2 regions of the Brevibacillus soli genome follow, and region 1 is predicted to be linked to the other one. Evidence: predicted binding sites of a transcription regulator. Region 1 holds the regulator's gene; the other holds the start of a gene.
What was found. Region 1 encodes LexA, which represses DNA repair genes until DNA is damaged. Its sites were predicted from a motif close to CGAACATATGTTCG; they were not measured.
Positions count from the first base shown of each region.

Region 2: ACE99V_RS19865 (WYL domain-containing protein) is a predicted target of LexA. The motif match lies at 3,182-3,195, and genes of this name have one in related genera.

Region 1 is NZ_JBIYSM020000029.1:33,802-43,454, forward strand. Features, by position in the region: gene ACE99V_RS13130 (class I adenylate-forming enzyme family protein) at 1-353, shown strand, start outside; gene ACE99V_RS13135 (AMP-binding protein) at 350-1,900, shown strand; gene ACE99V_RS13140 (class I adenylate-forming enzyme family protein) at 1,921-3,444, shown strand; gene ACE99V_RS13145 (MaoC/PaaZ C-terminal domain-containing protein) at 3,448-3,897, shown strand; gene ACE99V_RS13150 (serine hydrolase domain-containing protein) at 3,915-5,006, shown strand; gene lexA (transcriptional repressor LexA) at 5,532-6,155, opposite strand; gene yneA (cell division suppressor protein YneA) at 6,669-7,007, shown strand; gene ACE99V_RS13165 (DUF896 domain-containing protein) at 7,105-7,302, shown strand; gene crcB (fluoride efflux transporter CrcB) at 7,391-7,756, shown strand; gene ACE99V_RS13175 (HelD family protein) at 8,038-9,653, shown strand, end outside.
Region 2 is NZ_JBIYSM020000080.1:404-7,171, forward strand. Features, by position in the region: gene rsgA (ribosome small subunit-dependent GTPase A) at 1-812, opposite strand, end outside; gene ACE99V_RS19850 (hypothetical protein) at 1,051-1,278, opposite strand; gene ACE99V_RS19855 (hypothetical protein) at 1,370-1,885, opposite strand; gene ACE99V_RS19860 (metal-dependent hydrolase) at 2,055-2,924, shown strand; gene ACE99V_RS19865 (WYL domain-containing protein) at 2,937-3,155, opposite strand; guanidine-I (ykkC/yxkD leader) riboswitch at 3,286-3,385, shown strand; partial or broken gene ACE99V_RS19870 (DMT family transporter) at 3,447-3,824, shown strand; gene fliB (flagellin lysine-N-methylase) at 3,907-5,106, shown strand; gene ACE99V_RS19880 (hypothetical protein) at 5,197-5,361, shown strand; gene ACE99V_RS19885 (Spx/MgsR family RNA polymerase-binding regulatory protein) at 5,676-6,053, opposite strand; gene ACE99V_RS19890 (Rrf2 family transcriptional regulator) at 6,184-6,630, opposite strand.

The DNA.
Region 1 (9,653 bases):
GCCTGATTCATTTCAAAGGCAGGAAAAAAGAGATGTACATTCAGGGAGGATACAACGTGTATCCGATCGAGATCGAAAACGTCCTGGCCTCTCATCCAAAGGTTGCCATCGCTGCCGGAATAGGCGTTCCCCATGAGGTGTACGGAGAAGTAGGGCATTATTACATCGTGCCCGTACCGGATCAAGAGCCTGCCAGCGAAGAATTGATGACGTTCTGTCGAGCTTGTCTGGCCGACTATAAAGTGCCCTTTTCCTTTGAATTTGTCAATCAGCTGCCGTTAACCCCGGCAGGGAAAGTGCAAAAAGTGACGTTGAAACAACAATACGCACAGAAAAGGAGTATGCAGCGATGATGAATATCTCTGTGATCAATCGGGTAGCCATTGGGGATGCATTGCGCCGCAGCGCTCGCAAATATCCCGACAAGACGGCGATTGTGGATGGAATGAACCGAATCACGTTTGCCGAGTTGGACAGACAATGCAATCAGTTTGCTCATTATTTGCTCGCGCAAGGATTGAAAAAAGGAGACACCGTGGCTACCATCTGCGGAAATTCCCTTCCTTTCGTGATTGTGATGTACGGGATTGCCAAGGCAGGGTTAACGTGGGTTCCGCTCAATCCGGGATTATCGTTGGAGGAAAAGCTCTACATCTTGCACCACAGCGAAGCAAAATTGCTTGTTGCGGATGAGCCGTTCCTGCAAGCAGCTCGCGAAGACCTGCTGAGAGTGTCTCCCGCGTTCATCATGATTCCTGCTGAGGATGCGCCGTTTTATCAGATTTATTCTGAATATTCTGCCGACGATCCTGAAGTAGAGATTACAGACCGTGAAGTCGCGCAAATCATGTACACGAGCGGAACGACAGGAATGCCAAAAGGCGTCATGATCAGCCACCTTTCCGTTGCGTTTTCAGCACTCAGCAACATCATCGAGCTGGACATAAAGCCTCATTGTGTCCAAACCGTTCTGATGCCGTTGTTTCATTGCGCACAGCATACGTTTTTGCAAACCTTTGTCACGATCGGCGGCACCAGTATCATCTTGAAACGTTTTGAACCGGAATCCCTGATGAGATCCATTCAGGAAGAAAAAATCACAAACATGTTCGCCTTGCCGATGATGTATCGAATGATTCTGGCGCACCCCAACCGGTCCTCTTATGATCTCAGTTCGCTGCAATCATGCTTGTACGCGATGGCGCCGATGGATCAGATTACATTGGAAACGGCGATTCACGAATTGAAAGCAGATTTCTCGCTCGGAACGGGGCAAACCGAAATCTATCCGGCCACGATGATTTTTAAACCGGAAGATCAACTGCGGAAATTCGGATCGTACTGGGGAACTTCAACGATAATGAACGACACGGCGGTGATGGATGAAAAGGGGAACCTGCTTCCACCCGGACAAATCGGGGAAATTGTGCACCGAGGGCCCAACGTCATGAACGGCTACCTGAAAAACGAAGAAGCGACCGAGATGAGCAGAGCGTACGGTTGGCATCATACCGGTGACTTGGGGTATTTCGATGAAGACGGTCTCATGGTATTTGTCGATCGCAAGAAGGACATGATTAAGACCGGCGGTGAAAATGTAGCGTCCATCCGGGTTGAACAAGTCATGTACCTGCATAAAAAGGTGGCAAGTGCTGCCGTTGTCGGTCTGCCTCATGAACATTGGAACGAAGCCGTAACCGCCTTTGTGATACCTGTTCCCGGTGAATCGCTTACGCAAGAAGAACTGCTCGAGCATTGCAAGCAGCACCTGGCCGGTTTCCAGATTCCCAAACGGGTAAAAATTGTGGAAAAGCTGCCGATGACGACCACAGGAAAAATTCAAAAATCGATCCTTCGTGAACAGTATAAACACCTGTATCAAATCTCCGATGATCAATAAAGCGGAACGGGGTGAAACGTATGGTAAAAGGGATCGGTTCCTGGCTGCCTAAGCAATGTGAACGGTTTGGGGACAAAACAGCGCTTGTCTATCGAGAGAAGCGATTCACCTATGCTCAATTCAATGAGAGAGTGAATCGGTTGGCTGATTGTTTCCTTGCACAGGGTGTTCAAAAAGGGACGCGCGTTGGTGCCATTTTATTTAATACAAATGAGATGATCGAGGTTTTATTCGCTTGCGCCAAGATCGGTGCCATTTGTGTGCCGATCAACTATCGGCTGAGCGTTGATGAGATAGAGTATATTGCAAACGATGCAGGAGTGGACTGGCTGTTCTATGATGAACGAATGCAAGCGGCAGTGACAGAGTTAACCAAACGAAAGACTGCCATTCAAACGTGGGTACACGTGGGTGCTGCCGTTCCATTTGGCCAATTGGAATACGAAGGGTTGTTGCGTGAAGGGAACAATCAGGAGCCGTATGTTTCGGTTCACATCGATGATGTGCACATGATGATGTACACCTCCGGTACCACAGGCAAACCCAAAGGTGTGATGCTGTCACACGGCAATACCTTGTGGAACGCCATTAATGCCGTTCATGCAATGTCATTGCAGGATGATGACAGTACGCTTACCGTAGCGCCTCTTTTTCATATCGGCGGAATGAATGTATTTACCACCACGCTGCTCTATAAAGGCGGGAAGGTCGTTCTCCACGACAAATTTGATCCGGTACTCACCTTGGAGACGATCGGAAAAGAAAAAATCACAACCCTGTTCATGGTGCCAGCCATGTGGTTGGCGATCATGCATCTCCCCAACTTCGACCACTACGACCTTGGCTCGCTCCGGCTGAACGTATCTGGAGGTGCGCCCTGCCCGCTTACTGTAATCGAATTTTTCCAGAAACGGAACATCCCTTTTTATGAAGGGTTCGGCTTAACGGAAACGGCACCGTTCGTAGCCTTGCTCGATCCGGCGAACAGTTTGCGGAAAAACGGCTCCATCGGAAAGACGCCGATTCATACCGATGCGCGTGTGGTAAACGAAGCGGGGATCGATGTGCAAGCAAATGAAATTGGAGAGTTAATTGTTCGCGGGCCGAATGTCATGAAGGGGTATTGGAATTTGCCGGAAGCGACTCAGAACGTGATGAAAGAGGGCTGGTTTTATACGGGGGATTTGGCACGTGTTGATGAAGAGGGCTTTTTCTACATCGTAGATCGGAAAAAAGACATGATTATCACAGGAGGAGAAAACGTTTATCCGACCGAGGTCGAGCAGGTGATCATGCGGTATCCAGGGGTTCGCGAGGTTGCCGTGATCGGTGTGCATGATGAATTTTGGGGAGAATCAGTCAAGGCCTTTGTGGTTTTACAAGATCATTTGCAATCGCTTACAGTGGAGGAACTCAGAAATCACTGCGAGGGAAAGCTTGCCCATTTTAAAATGCCGAAGTTTCTCGAAATCATTCCGCAATTGCCTCGCAATGCAACGGGTAAAATTCTCAAGAACGTTTTGAGAGAACAAGGAGGGAAATGAACAATGTTTACCAAATATGTAGAAGAATACGAAATGGGTGAATTGTGGAGATCACGCGGTCGGACCATAACGGAAACGGATATCATCTTATTCGCCGGTCTCAGCGGGGATTGGCACCCGCTGCACACGGATCAGGAGTTTGCCAAAGAGACGATGTTTCAACAGCGAATTGCCCATGGCACCTTGATTTTGTCCGTGGCCACCGGATTGATACAAATGGATCCGAATGTCGTGGTTGCGTTCTACGGGATTGATCACCTCCGATTTACGGCGCCAACCTTTATTGGCGACACCGTGCACGTAGAAATGGAAGTGACCGATGTTCTCTCTCGAGAGGACGGAAAAGGCGTTCTCACCGTCCGGCAACAGGTGAAAAAACAGTCAGGGGAGACTGTCATTGTCGGGACGATCCGTGTGTTGCTGAATAGCAGAAAGGAAGGGGCGCCTCTCTAATTGAACGGAGGAAAATAATGAAACAAGAACAAGCAAAAGCAACGATTGAAAAAAAACTGCGTGGAATCGTTGACTCCAATCCAAAGCTTCTGAATGCTTATTTGCTGATTCATTCGGATAAGCTTCATATTCACTGGAATATGGCTTACGGGCAAACAGACGATATGCCTGCGGATCCAGAGCAACCTTATCATACTGCAAGCATTGGAAAAACGTTTACTGCTGTGATTATTGCAATGCTAGTTGAAGAAGGAAAAGTTCGCTATAGTGATCCGATTGCGAAGTATTTACCGGAAGAGATCTTAAAAGACTTGCATATCTATAAAGGCAAAGACTATTCCAATGAAATTCGTATCGAACATGTAGTAAGCAATACATCAGGACTTCCGGATTATTATGAAGATAAACCTAAAGGGGGCAAACATTTTTTGAAGATTCTGCTTGAAGAACCTTCACGAGTTTGGACCCCGCAAGAAACCATCCAATGGTCAAAGCAATACCTTAGCCCCCGTTTTTCACCGGGAAATGGCTTGCACTATACAAATACAGGTTTTAACCTTTTAGGATTGATTATCGAAAAGATTACGTCTAGGCCTTATCATGAAGTGCTCCATGAGTACATTTTTCAGCGACTCCATATGAATCACTCCTATTTATCCCAGTATTCGGAGCCCGCAGTAAAAAGCAGTTACCCTGTAGCCAGTCTATATTCATTGGAAGGACCCATTAACGTTGAAAACTACCGCAGTTTCAGCAGTATTTATGCTGCAGGGCAAACGGTTAGCACGTCCGAAGATTTACTTGTATTTATGAAAGCATTGGTAGGAAATCAGATCATCCAACATGAATCACTTGAAACCATGCAAAAATGGACAAAAATGTGGATGGGCGTAGATTATGGTTATGGTCTCATGAGGGTCCGGATGATTCCATTTATTCAAAAATATAACGTATGGGGACATATAGGTTCGACCGGTTCCTTTCTGTTTTACAATCCTGCAATGGATGTTTATATCATTGGCACTTTCAATAAAGTAGGGTATGTAGGTCAAAGTGTTCGCTTTGCATTTCATATCCTGCGAACCTTATCGAAATGCGGGAATGAGTAGACACATGCCTGTATCGGTCAAATCAAGTACCCAACTCGGAGAGCACTGCAAATGTGCTCTCTTGGTTTGGATAGGGGGGCTGTTTTCATTTGCGGAGCGCCTTTGCCAGCCTGCCAGCGTAGAGACGTAGACACGGGGATCAAGGGGGTGTTAGTCTCCCTTCCTTGTGAAACCCAGATGTTGAGCCCCCGCCCCGTGGATCGTCTCGGAGCGGACAGATAAACCCCTTGGCGGGCTGGCAACGAAGCGAAGCAAAGAGAACGCCTTCGTTTTCCAATAAACGGAACGGGTCGATAAAAAAGGCGTGTCAGCACATGGTCTAACACGCAGTAAATTGGGGTGGAGCGAGCGATGTGGGATGATCTGCCGCATCCTATCCAGCGCACCCTCGATATAGTGTATGCAGAGGACTCGAAACTGCTTGGACAAAAAAATAAACCGTTTCTACGGAATGAAAATCGAGATTCACAAGAGCCATGGAGATACCCCTTCCATGGCTCTAAACACGCTTTTTTCGTACTGTGTCTAGTGAAGCAGACGGTACACGCCGATCACTTTGCCGAGAATGGTTACAGAATCAAGGATGATCGGTTCCATGGTTGAATTTTCCGGCTGCAGGCGGAAGTGGTTTTTTTCCTTGAAAAAACGCTTCACTGTGGCTTCGTCTTCTTCCGTCATGGCGACCACAATGTCACCGTTATTGGCGACACTCTGCTGGCGCACAATCACGTAATCGCCGTCCAGGATGCCTGCTTCGATCATACTGTCACCGGAAACGCGGAGCATGTACACCTTGTCCGAAGTGACGATATTTTCCGGCAACGGGAAATACTCTTCCACGTCCTCCACTGCGGTAATGGGCTGGCCCGCGGTAACTTTACCGACTACGGGGACACGAACGACCGACAATTCGAAATCGTCCTGGAAACGATCTTCGTCGCTCAACAACTCAATCGCACGAGGCTTGGTCGGGTCCCGGCGAATCAGGCCTTTCTTCTCCAGGCGGGCGAGATGACCATGCACGGTGGAGCTGGATGCGAGGCCGACTGCCTCGCCAATTTCCCGAACCGAGGGAGGATATCCCTTGTCTTTTACTTCTTTACGGATAAAGTCAATGATAGCTTGCTGACGATTGGACAGTTTGGACATGAGTGACACCTCATTTTTGGAATATAGGAATGTATAAAAAGGGACCGTCAAATACAGCGTCTCGGAAAGGGTTCGGGGCCCCAGCCGACACCAGCGTCAGCTTACGTCGCCTGGGTTTTCTCATCGTGTAGGAAAGTTTAAGTTTGCTACAGCGTTAATGCATCAGTATCTGAAACTTTCCGAAACGCATAAAAAGCTTCCTCTAAGGAAGAACCAGCTTCTACGATGGACTTCGACAGAAGCTTTTTTTATCGTGTAGGAAAGTTTAAGTTTGCTACAGCGTTAATGCATCAGTATCTGAAACTTTCCGAAACGCATAAAAAGCTTCCTCTAAGGAAGAACCAGCTTCTACGAATGGACTTCGACAGAAGCTTTTTATACGAAAAGTTTTCTATATTATACCATGGGATCTTGCGTTCGACAAACATAAGTTCGTTTTTTTCTCTTGACATGAACGTATGTTCGCATTATTCTAGAATCAAGAAACAGAACAAGTGTTTGTAGGGGGCTATTATGATGAATACCGTATCCGTACATAATCGTTTTGCGAAAAAGCCGGTTCGCAAAGGTCGCATAGGCATTACCAGAGGTCAGGCACTCATCTTTTTGCTGGCATTTACTCTCTTTTTTTATCTGTTGACAGAACTTGTGTTCGCATCCGAATCCCATCAGGAACCGGCGAGCAAACTGATTACGGTTCAAGCGGGAGACAGCTTGTGGAAGCTGGCGAAACGCCATCAGGATGCGGCTGGCATGAATGTGCAGGAACTGGTGGATGCCATTATGGAGTTGAACCGGTTGGACAGCGTTATGATCTATCCCGGTCAAAACATCAAAATCCCGTTGAAATAAAGAAAGAAAGTGCATCTTTGCGTATTCTTCCCAATCACATGCTCTTCCTGTTGTGTTATAATAGAGCGGCATTCTTATGTGACAGGAGGTAGCGCTTTTGGTTACGGACGCAGAAATCAAACGCATTAACGAACTGGCGAAAAAGTCGAAAGAGACCGGCCTCACGGAAGAGGAAAAACAAGAGCAGCAAAAGCTCCGTCAAAAATACATTGACTCCGTGAAGGCATCTCTGAAAGCGAACCTGGATTCCATTCGCTATGTGGAAGACCTTGAAGAAAACGGTCCGAAGCATTAATATAATTGGATATGACATGGACAAAAGACATCCTCGCTTGGCGATTGGATGTTTTTTTGTTCAGTTGAACGATAAGGAGGAAACCGTGATGAGCTGGATTGCTGTCGCACTTGGAGGAGCCGCAGGATCGCTGATGCGGTACTGGTTGGGGCTTCTGTTTAATCTGCCGGGCTGGCCGGCAGGCACTTGGCTGGCCAATGTATGGGGTTCTTTTTGCATCGGACTTTTCTTTGTCTGGGGAAAGGAAAAGGGCTGGTTTTCTCCGGAGTTATACCTGCTGCTTACGACCGGGATGCTCGGCGGATTCACTACCTTTTCAACCTTTTCTCTTGAAGTGGTGACGTTTGCTCTCGACGGGAACTTGGGGAAAGCAATCCTCTACGCGCTGGTCAGTGTCATCGTCGGGCTGTTGGGCGCAGGCGCAGGCATTTGGTTGGGACGCTGCATCACGTAATACATAGATTTGGAAGAACCAACAAGAATTTTCGTATTATGGGGCGTTTAAAAAGGAGGACAAACAGAGCCAAGGTCGGCTAAGAGCGCCCCGTCCTGGGGCCACGCCGACACTTGCACATCGAGGCGCGGAAGTCGCGAGGTCGGCTAAGAGCGCCCCGTCCTGGGGCAACGCCGACACTTGCACGTCCTGTGCTGCGCAGCGGAGCGACGACGCAACGAAGAGATGCGACGGCAATGTTTCCCGGACTTTTTAAACATCCTCTATAAAGGGGGATGCGCGTGATGATCCATCATCGGGACTATGAAATGGAACAAAAACGGTTGGATCAGACCGTTCAACAGATTGATAGGGAAATTGAGATGATAAGGCAGGACATAAGAGAGGCGACCGACGATTACGTCAAACAGGTGGTCAACTCCAAAAAAGCAAAGGACCTGCGCTATCTGGAAGAGCAGGGAAGGGACAAACCGTACTTTGGCAGGGTCGATTTTTTGAAAGACGAGACGTACGAGCTGGACAGTGTGTACATCGGCAAACGGGGCATCGTCAAGAGTGATACGTTCGATGCCATCGTAGTCGATTGGCGCGCGCCGATTGCCAGCCTTTACTACAGCGGAGAGAGCAAGGATGCGTTTTATCGCACAGGCAAAGGGATCGTCCGCGGAGAGGTGAAGCTGAAGCGCAATTTTGCCATCGAGAAGGGAAAGATTACGGGGATTTATGACGGGGCACTCAAGGAAACCATTCACCGTGAGATGGGCGATCCTGATGAATTTTTACAGGAAGGGTTCATTGATGAGTTCCTCGCAGCCAATCTGAATCAGACGAACGACAGCAGGCTGAAAGATATTGTCGCTACCATCCAATCCGAGCAGAACGACATCATCCGGGCGGAAAAGGATCGGCCGGTCGTGGTTCAGGGAGTGGCAGGCAGCGGGAAAACCACCATTGCCCTGCATCGACTCTCGTACTTGATTTACAATTATCAGGATTCGATTGCGTCCAAAAAATTTATGGTATTCGCACCCAACCGGTTGTTCCTCAACTACATCTCCGAAGTACTGCCGGAGCTTGGAGTGGACGATGTACAGCAGTCCACCTTCATCGATTGGGCCGCGCGCATGGTCAAACCGTTGCTGCCCAAAGGCTGGCGGATTGCCGATCCGAACAAGCCGCTGATCCTGTTTTTTGAAGCGGGACAGGACCGCCGGGAGCAGGAGACGGCATGGGACCGTCTCCATTTTAAAGGCTCGCTCGAATGTCGGGAAACGCTGGAAAACTGCCTGCGGCATATTGTGGAAGAAGAAATTCCTTATAAAAAACTAAGCTTTGTATACAACAGGACGAATCAGGTTTTTACCATTGAGGGCAGCATCATCAAGCAGTTGTTTACCGAACAGTTTCGGAATCTGCCGTACAAGAACAGGGTGGAGGCGCTGCGCAAACATCTGAAGCAGGAAATGAACAAACAACTGTTCGCCCATCTTCGCGAGCTGAAAGTCGATCTGGACAAGCAGGGATTGGCCAAGTTTGAAAAAATGCTGGAGCAGATCCTGGACAGGTACCTGGCCGTTTTTCCCAAGCCGGATGTGTTCACACTGTACCGCCAGCTGATGAGCGACCCGGAGCGTCTGCGAAGGTTGGCTCCCCAGGAACTATCCGATCAGGAGATTGAGCATATCTCACGTTCTTCCCGTGAACTGTATGAGCAGGAACGAATCGAAGCGGAGGATCTCGCTCCGCTGCTCTATCTCAAGCACCTGTTGGAAGGACTGGATCATGCAAGACAGTTCGATCATGCTGTCGTGGATGAGGCACAGGACTTAAGCGCCTTGGAAATCGCCGTCATTGCGATGATGACGAAGCGTCAGTCGGTCACTATCGTGGGCGATAT
Region 2 (6,768 bases), on a different contig from region 1:
CGGAAGCCTTCGTCCGCTTCCCACATCTGGAGTTCACGCATCCCCGGCGTGTCGATGATCAAACCGCCTTGAGGCAGGCAAATCAGCTCCCGGTGTGTCGTCGTGTGCCGACCGCGATCGTCACCTTCGCGAACTTCCTTTACCTTTTGCTTGTCTTTGCCGTACAAGCGGTTTATCAGTGTTGACTTGCCTACACCGGAAGAGCCCAGCAGGGCGACAGTCGTTCCCTCATTCAAATAGGGGCGCACAGCGTCCAAACCCATGTTTTGCTCCGAACTGATTACGTGAACGGGAACGCCGACCGCAATGGACTCCACTTCCGCCACCTTTTGTTCGACGTCGTCGCACAGGTCCGCCTTGCTGAGCAGAATGACAGGATTGGCTCCGCTCTCCCAGGCCAGTATCAAATAGCGCTCCATCCGCCGCAGGTTAAAATCATGGTTGAGCGCGTTGACCAAAAAGACCGTATCCACGTTGGTCGCAACGATTTGCTCTTCTACCGATTCGCCTGCCGCCTTGCGGGAAAACTTGCTTTTTCGCGGCAAAACGGCGTGGATGGTCGCCTTTCTTTCCTCCGGACGGGGACTGATGACCACCCAATCCCCAACTGCCGGGTAGTCCTCCCGGCCGAAAGCGGCATAGCGCATTTTCCCGGCGATTTCCCCCAACAGCTCGCCATGCTCGGTATAGATGCGATACAAGTGTTTATGCTCCAAGGCAATACGCCCTACATGGAAGCCTTCTTCGGCAAAGGGTGCGAAGTGTTGGGCAAAAAAGTCATTCCAGCCTAATGCTTGCAATGTTTGAGTCAATGTCGGATTCCTCCCGTGATGGTTATACCTTATACGCAACCCGTCACAGAAGACTCCTCCATTGGAAACGAATTATCGGTTACCTGAAAGGAGGATCCCTGTGACCTTACTACCCTCAACAATCTCTGCAATCATGACATTTTTCATAAAACATCTCTCCTTTCAGGACAAAACCTCAAATGGGATAACAGTAAGATTCTACCACAATGTTCTCCGGCAGGAAAAGGGCTTCCTCGGCTTAATCGCCGCCCCCGCCCCCGCCGCCGCCATCTCCTCCACCGCCGTCACCGCTTCCTCCGTCCCCCCACCAGCTGCCAGAGTCGCGGCGGTCATCGCGGTCAGCATACCCGTAGGCGCCGCCCTCGCTTCCGGAATCGTTGCGCCGTCGGATGTCGCCTTTTCGGTACGCCAAACTCAAAAGGAGAAACAAGGCAATGATCGGAATGACGATCCACGCCACTTCCATGCGTCTCCCTCCCTGATCAAGAAACCGCTAGTTGTTGATCGCTTGCCCTTCTATTATATCACCTGAGCAGGAATCAGGTACCATTCATCTCTTATGTGTCAAGTTTGAAACTGAACTGAGGATGTTTGTAGAGCAACGTAAACTGTTTATCCCACTCCAGACGGGACGCCAAATCTTCCGGCGAGAACCACAGATAGTCATTTGGAAATCTGTAATTTGCCCCCAGATAATAGCTGTTCCAGACGAGCTTCGAGCAGTAAATCGCTTCCCACGGGTCTTCCAAGGAAGAAAGGGAAAAAAACGAGAACTCAGGCTGTTTGATTCCTTTCCGCACATTTTTATCGTAACCGGCAACATATTTCAGCGCCCATTTTGCAGCATGTGATCCTGTTTTCTTCTCATTGGGCCGATAGTGCACATGCAACGGATGCCCTTCCAGAAAGCTGGATACATTGCTTTTCCGCACAAAAGGCAGCTGCGGCAACGCCTCTACAATCTGCTTGGAATCAACAACGATAGCGGAATGGCCCACATACCCCGACGGCAATTCAGCAACGTTGTCACAGGCAACCAGAATGTCTCCGGGCCGAAACGTTCTTTGCTCCACCCTTCATCACCTCATCCCTCCCATCGTATTCGGGGAGGGTGGGCAGGGTGAGTGAGGTAGCCGATGACAAAAACGACGTCGCCTGGAAACTTTGCTTGCTGTTCCATCACCCACTGATTACAATCATGGGGAGCTGTTACGTGGTCGTACACTGTAAACAAGGAGGAGAATGGAATTGGATACCGTTACGCATGCGTTGTTCGGTCTTGTTTTGTACCATGCGATCGAGAGAAAGGATCTCTCAAAGGATGCGGCGCGCTCCCTTCTGTTTGTTTCCGTAGCGGGCAGTGAAATCCCCGATATCGACGTGGTCTCCCAGCTGTGGGACAGGGGCGGGGAGTACCTGATGTGGCACAGAGGCATTACCCATTCCCTCTTTCTCGTTCCACTGTGGGCCGCACTTTTGACAGCGATGGCGCACCTGATCTGGCGCGTGTACGACAAACGACTGTTTGCCGTCGGCCTGCTTGCCGTGTTCATCCACATTACCATCGACATTTTCAACCCGTGGGGAACCGGATACTGGGAGCCGTTTTCCCAAAAGAGGCTGGCGCTGGGCACGATACCGATCATTGATCTAGTCATGTGGGGAATCATCCTGGGAGGATTTCTTGCGGCACGCTTTGGGAGTTGGCCCAGACATACCGTTTTCCGTACAGTTGCCTGCCTTCTGCTTTTGCAGGTGGCAAGCCAGACCGCACAGGGGCTGGTCATCCAAAAATCGCTGGCTGGACGGTACGATCAGGTCACCTTGGCAGCCGATTTCTTCCCGGGTTCGTACAAGGTCATCGGAAAAAAGGGAAACGAGGTGGAAATCACCCAGGCATCCCTCTGGTCTGAACCGATTCTGCTGAAACGTCTGACCTCTGCCGAAGGGACTGATCTCACTCCGCTTTTTACACAAAATCCGGAAGCGCAAACCTTGTACCGGTGGGCTCCCATGGTCGTCATCGTCAACAACGAACAACGACTGGGAATCTATGATCCGCGCTTCTATCAGCGGGGGGAGTCGTTCCTCTATGAGTATATCGAAAAGTAGTTTGACAATTCGTCACCAGCCGGCGGCGTGACGGGATGCCGGTGCGACAGCCAGGATATTGGCCACAAGAAACAAGCGGTATGCTTGGCGGGTAAAACAGTAGGCCTTGATCCGATCCCCGTCGATGGAATGGATGCGAACGGCCCGCTTGCTGGTTTGCCCGCTTCGATTTACATAGATCAGGTCCACAACCCGCTGCTGTGCATAATAGCGCTGAAGCTCGCGATGCATCTGAACCACCATCCAATAAAATAATAGGAACATTTGTTCCCATTATATCCATAAGAAAGCGGTTTATGCAAAGAGAAAAATCTCCAACTAACCACCTCTTGACATACCTAAGATGATTGTTAGTAAAATGAAGGGAGTTTTCTAGGGTTCCGCAGTTCATGTGACTGGTCTGGTCCGAGAGAAAACGCACGGCACAGCCGTGTACACGGAGGGACAAAAGCCCGGGAGAAGCACTGTAACGGTGTTCTCCGCGGGCTTATTTTGTTTTAACTAGAAGGGAGTCGTTCACACATGAACATTCAGTGGCTGCTTGTTGTGGTCGCCGCCGTCTTTGAAGTGATTTGGGTTGCCGGCTTAAAGCATGCTGACAGCCTTATTACCTGGGGAATTACCGTTATTGCAATCCTCGTCAGTTTCGGTCTGCTCATATAGCCTTCCTTTCGTTCTTATTTGATTCTAATCGGCGGATTTGTCCTAAGTTTTGTTTTCCTTGCGACAGCAATGAAAGGCATAGCAATGGGTACGGCTTATGCCGTCTGGACAGGAATCGGCACCATAGGCAGCACGATCGTAGGCATGTTTGTGTACGGGGAACCGAAAGACACGTGGAGAATTGTGTTTATCGCAATCGTCGTTGTTGCGGTAGCTGGGCTTAAGCTGATCGGCTAGAAAAAAATTTTCCTTTTCCTATCGGCCTTCTCGCGCGGCATGTGTGTTACAATGGCTTGAAACAAGTCAAAAGGAGTCTCCCATGAAACAATCCCATCTCGCCGCCAGCTACATGAAGCAGTTTCAGTGTATCGGCACCGCTTGCGAAGATACCTGCTGCCAGGGCTGGAGCGTGGATATCGATAAAAAAACCTTTGTCAAATACAAGCAGTTGACAGATAAAACCTGGAAAAAGAAACTGACCCATCACATCCGCCGCAACCGCTATGAAACCACCTTTACGGATTATGCAACCATCCGCTTTAATGAGCATGGGTTTTGTCCGTTTCTCAATACGGAAAAATTGTGTTCCATCCAGCTGGGGCTGGGGGAACGCTACCTTTCCCGAACATGCAGTCTGTACCCCCGCCAGCACAGCCGCTTATATAACACCTACGAACTGTTCGGCAGCCTCTCCTGCCCGGAGGTTGCGCGATTGGCATTGCTCAATCCAGACGGAATTCGGCTGGAGCCGGTCGACACCGTTTGCGAAGACGACTCTTCGCTGGACAGGCTGTTTGATGACGAACGGTTTTCCGATTGCTATTACGAGATCCGCTCGTACATCGTTGAACTTTTGCAGAATCGAAGCATTAGCTTGCACAGCAGGATGTTCAGGCTGGGCCGCTTTTCTTGGGACCTGTCTCAGTTGATGGAGGAAAAACGATTCATCGATATTCTGCCGATCCTCGCCCGTTACCGTGAGCTTCCCGACGATGACGAGAACGACGTGATGAACACCTTGACCTCCAGCGAGTTTCATCTGCAGCTGCTGCTCTATTTCGTGGAAGATTACGCCGAAAATTCCGGCAACAACCAGCGGTACAAAAACTATTACCAGCAATTTCAACAAGGGATCGACGGCTCCATTGAGCGCCATCAGCGCGCTTATGAAGTGTATTTTGTGCCGTTTCTCCAAGAGCATGGCTACGTGCTGGAAAACTACCTGGTGAACTACGTGTACAGCCGGCTGTTTCCGCTCTTCGGCAACCGCAGTGTATACGACGAGTACGTTGTCTTTCTGCTTCACTACGTCCTGATTCAGCTTCACCTGATCGGCATCGCGGCGAGTCAGCAAGGACTATCAGCCGAAGAGGCGGTTTCTTTCATTCAAACCTTTTCCCGCATGTATGAGCACGATTCCAGTTATTTTGTCAAAGCGCTGGATATTCTCAACGAAAAAGAGCTTACGGGATTGGATGACCTGGCACAGCTGTTAAACCCGGCTCTTTCGTTAAAATAACCCACTCGGCATGAGCTAACGCTTCGCCGGGCGGGGCCCCGAACCCTTTTCTAGCGGCTGTATTGGATGTTTGGCTGCAGCAGAAGAAGCATGTTTCCGTTCTTCGCTCCGGTCTACGCCCTTCAAGGATCCATAGATTGTCCGCTCCGCAACGATTCGCGGGGGAGCGCCAAAGCAGTAGCCGCTCCGCAGTTCATACAGAGTGACGCTCCTCATTCCCGCGAATTCGTCGCTTCGCTGGTTGGGCTGCGCTAGTCGCTCCGCCCGGAAATATGCTTCTTCTCATTACTGTTGTTTCTCAAAAGCGAAACGCTCCTGTAAACAGGAGCGCAGTTTGTTGAGAAACCAATGGTTTGTAGAGGGACCGAATCCTCCAGCTACCCGCGAGCTGTGACGACCTGCTGGCGTAGGGACGTGGGCGCGGGGATCAAGCAGCGCCACCCCTGAGAAAACTTCGTAGTGACGCGGCTTTGCCAGCCTGCCAACCCCTTGGCGGGCTGGCAACGAAGCGGAGCAAAGAGAACGCCTCCTTTTTCCTCAAAAAATGCCGGCTTGTTTTCACGAGACACTTACTCCGATTTCAGGATGGTTTCCAGGGCGGCTGAATCGTAACCGACGATCAGATTTTTCCCATCGGTGATAATCGGCTTTTTTAACAGCTGGGGTTTTTCACTCAAGAGAGTAAGCAGTTCGGAAACAGTCAGTTCCTCAATATTGACACCCAACTGCTTGAATTCCTGACTGCGGGTCGCCAATAATTCATCCATGCCCTGCTTGGTGAGTTTCGCAATTTCCATCAATTCATCTACAGTTGGCGGCTTTTTCAGCAGATGTCTTTCCTCGTAGTTGACCCCGTGCTTGGTCAGCCACGCTTTTGTCTTGATCGCGGATGTGGAGCTCGGATACGTAAAAAATGTTATCTTTTTTGCTGTCGTTTGGTTCGCCATTTTCTATTCCTCCACTTTATAATCAGTTATATTTTTTATCACAGTTTAACCTTAAGAAAAAGCGGACGTGCCAGGAATGAATCCGCTACTTAACTATAACTATAATTGTAACAGTTGAATTTGTCAATTCCTATTCCTTGCATGTTTTTTCCGTGTTTCCTTGTTTGACCTTTTCAAGAACACCGCTGATTGTCAGGTTTTCCAGGCACCTTTCGAAGTATCTTTCCGCTTCGTCATAAATGTCGTCCATGACCGATCCAATATTGATTGTGACCCGACAACCGCACGGACTTTCCGGATTCCCCGATTTCCAGGAGGGCTTCAACGTACCCTTGGATGTCAAATGATACAGTTCTGCCAAGGTGACTTTGTCAGGATCGCAATTCAGAATAAAACCGCCGCCCACTCCTTCTTTCGCGGTAATGTAGTTGTTTTTCCGCAGCAAGGCCAATACCTTTCTCACTCTGGTGGGATGCGTGCAAATATTTGCCGCGATCTTCTCGCTTGTTGCCATTCGATCCGGAAGGTTGGCCAACAGGACCAGACTGTGTACGGCAATGTTGAATTCGCTTGTCATCTGACCGCCTCCCTCACGTAATGCCATGTGGAAACTAGAATACCAGATCGCCTCTGTTCTTTCAATTCCGGTTGCACTTTCAACTGTTCATACAAGAAAACCCTCCCGACTTTAGCTATCCTCGACCCACTCGGCGGT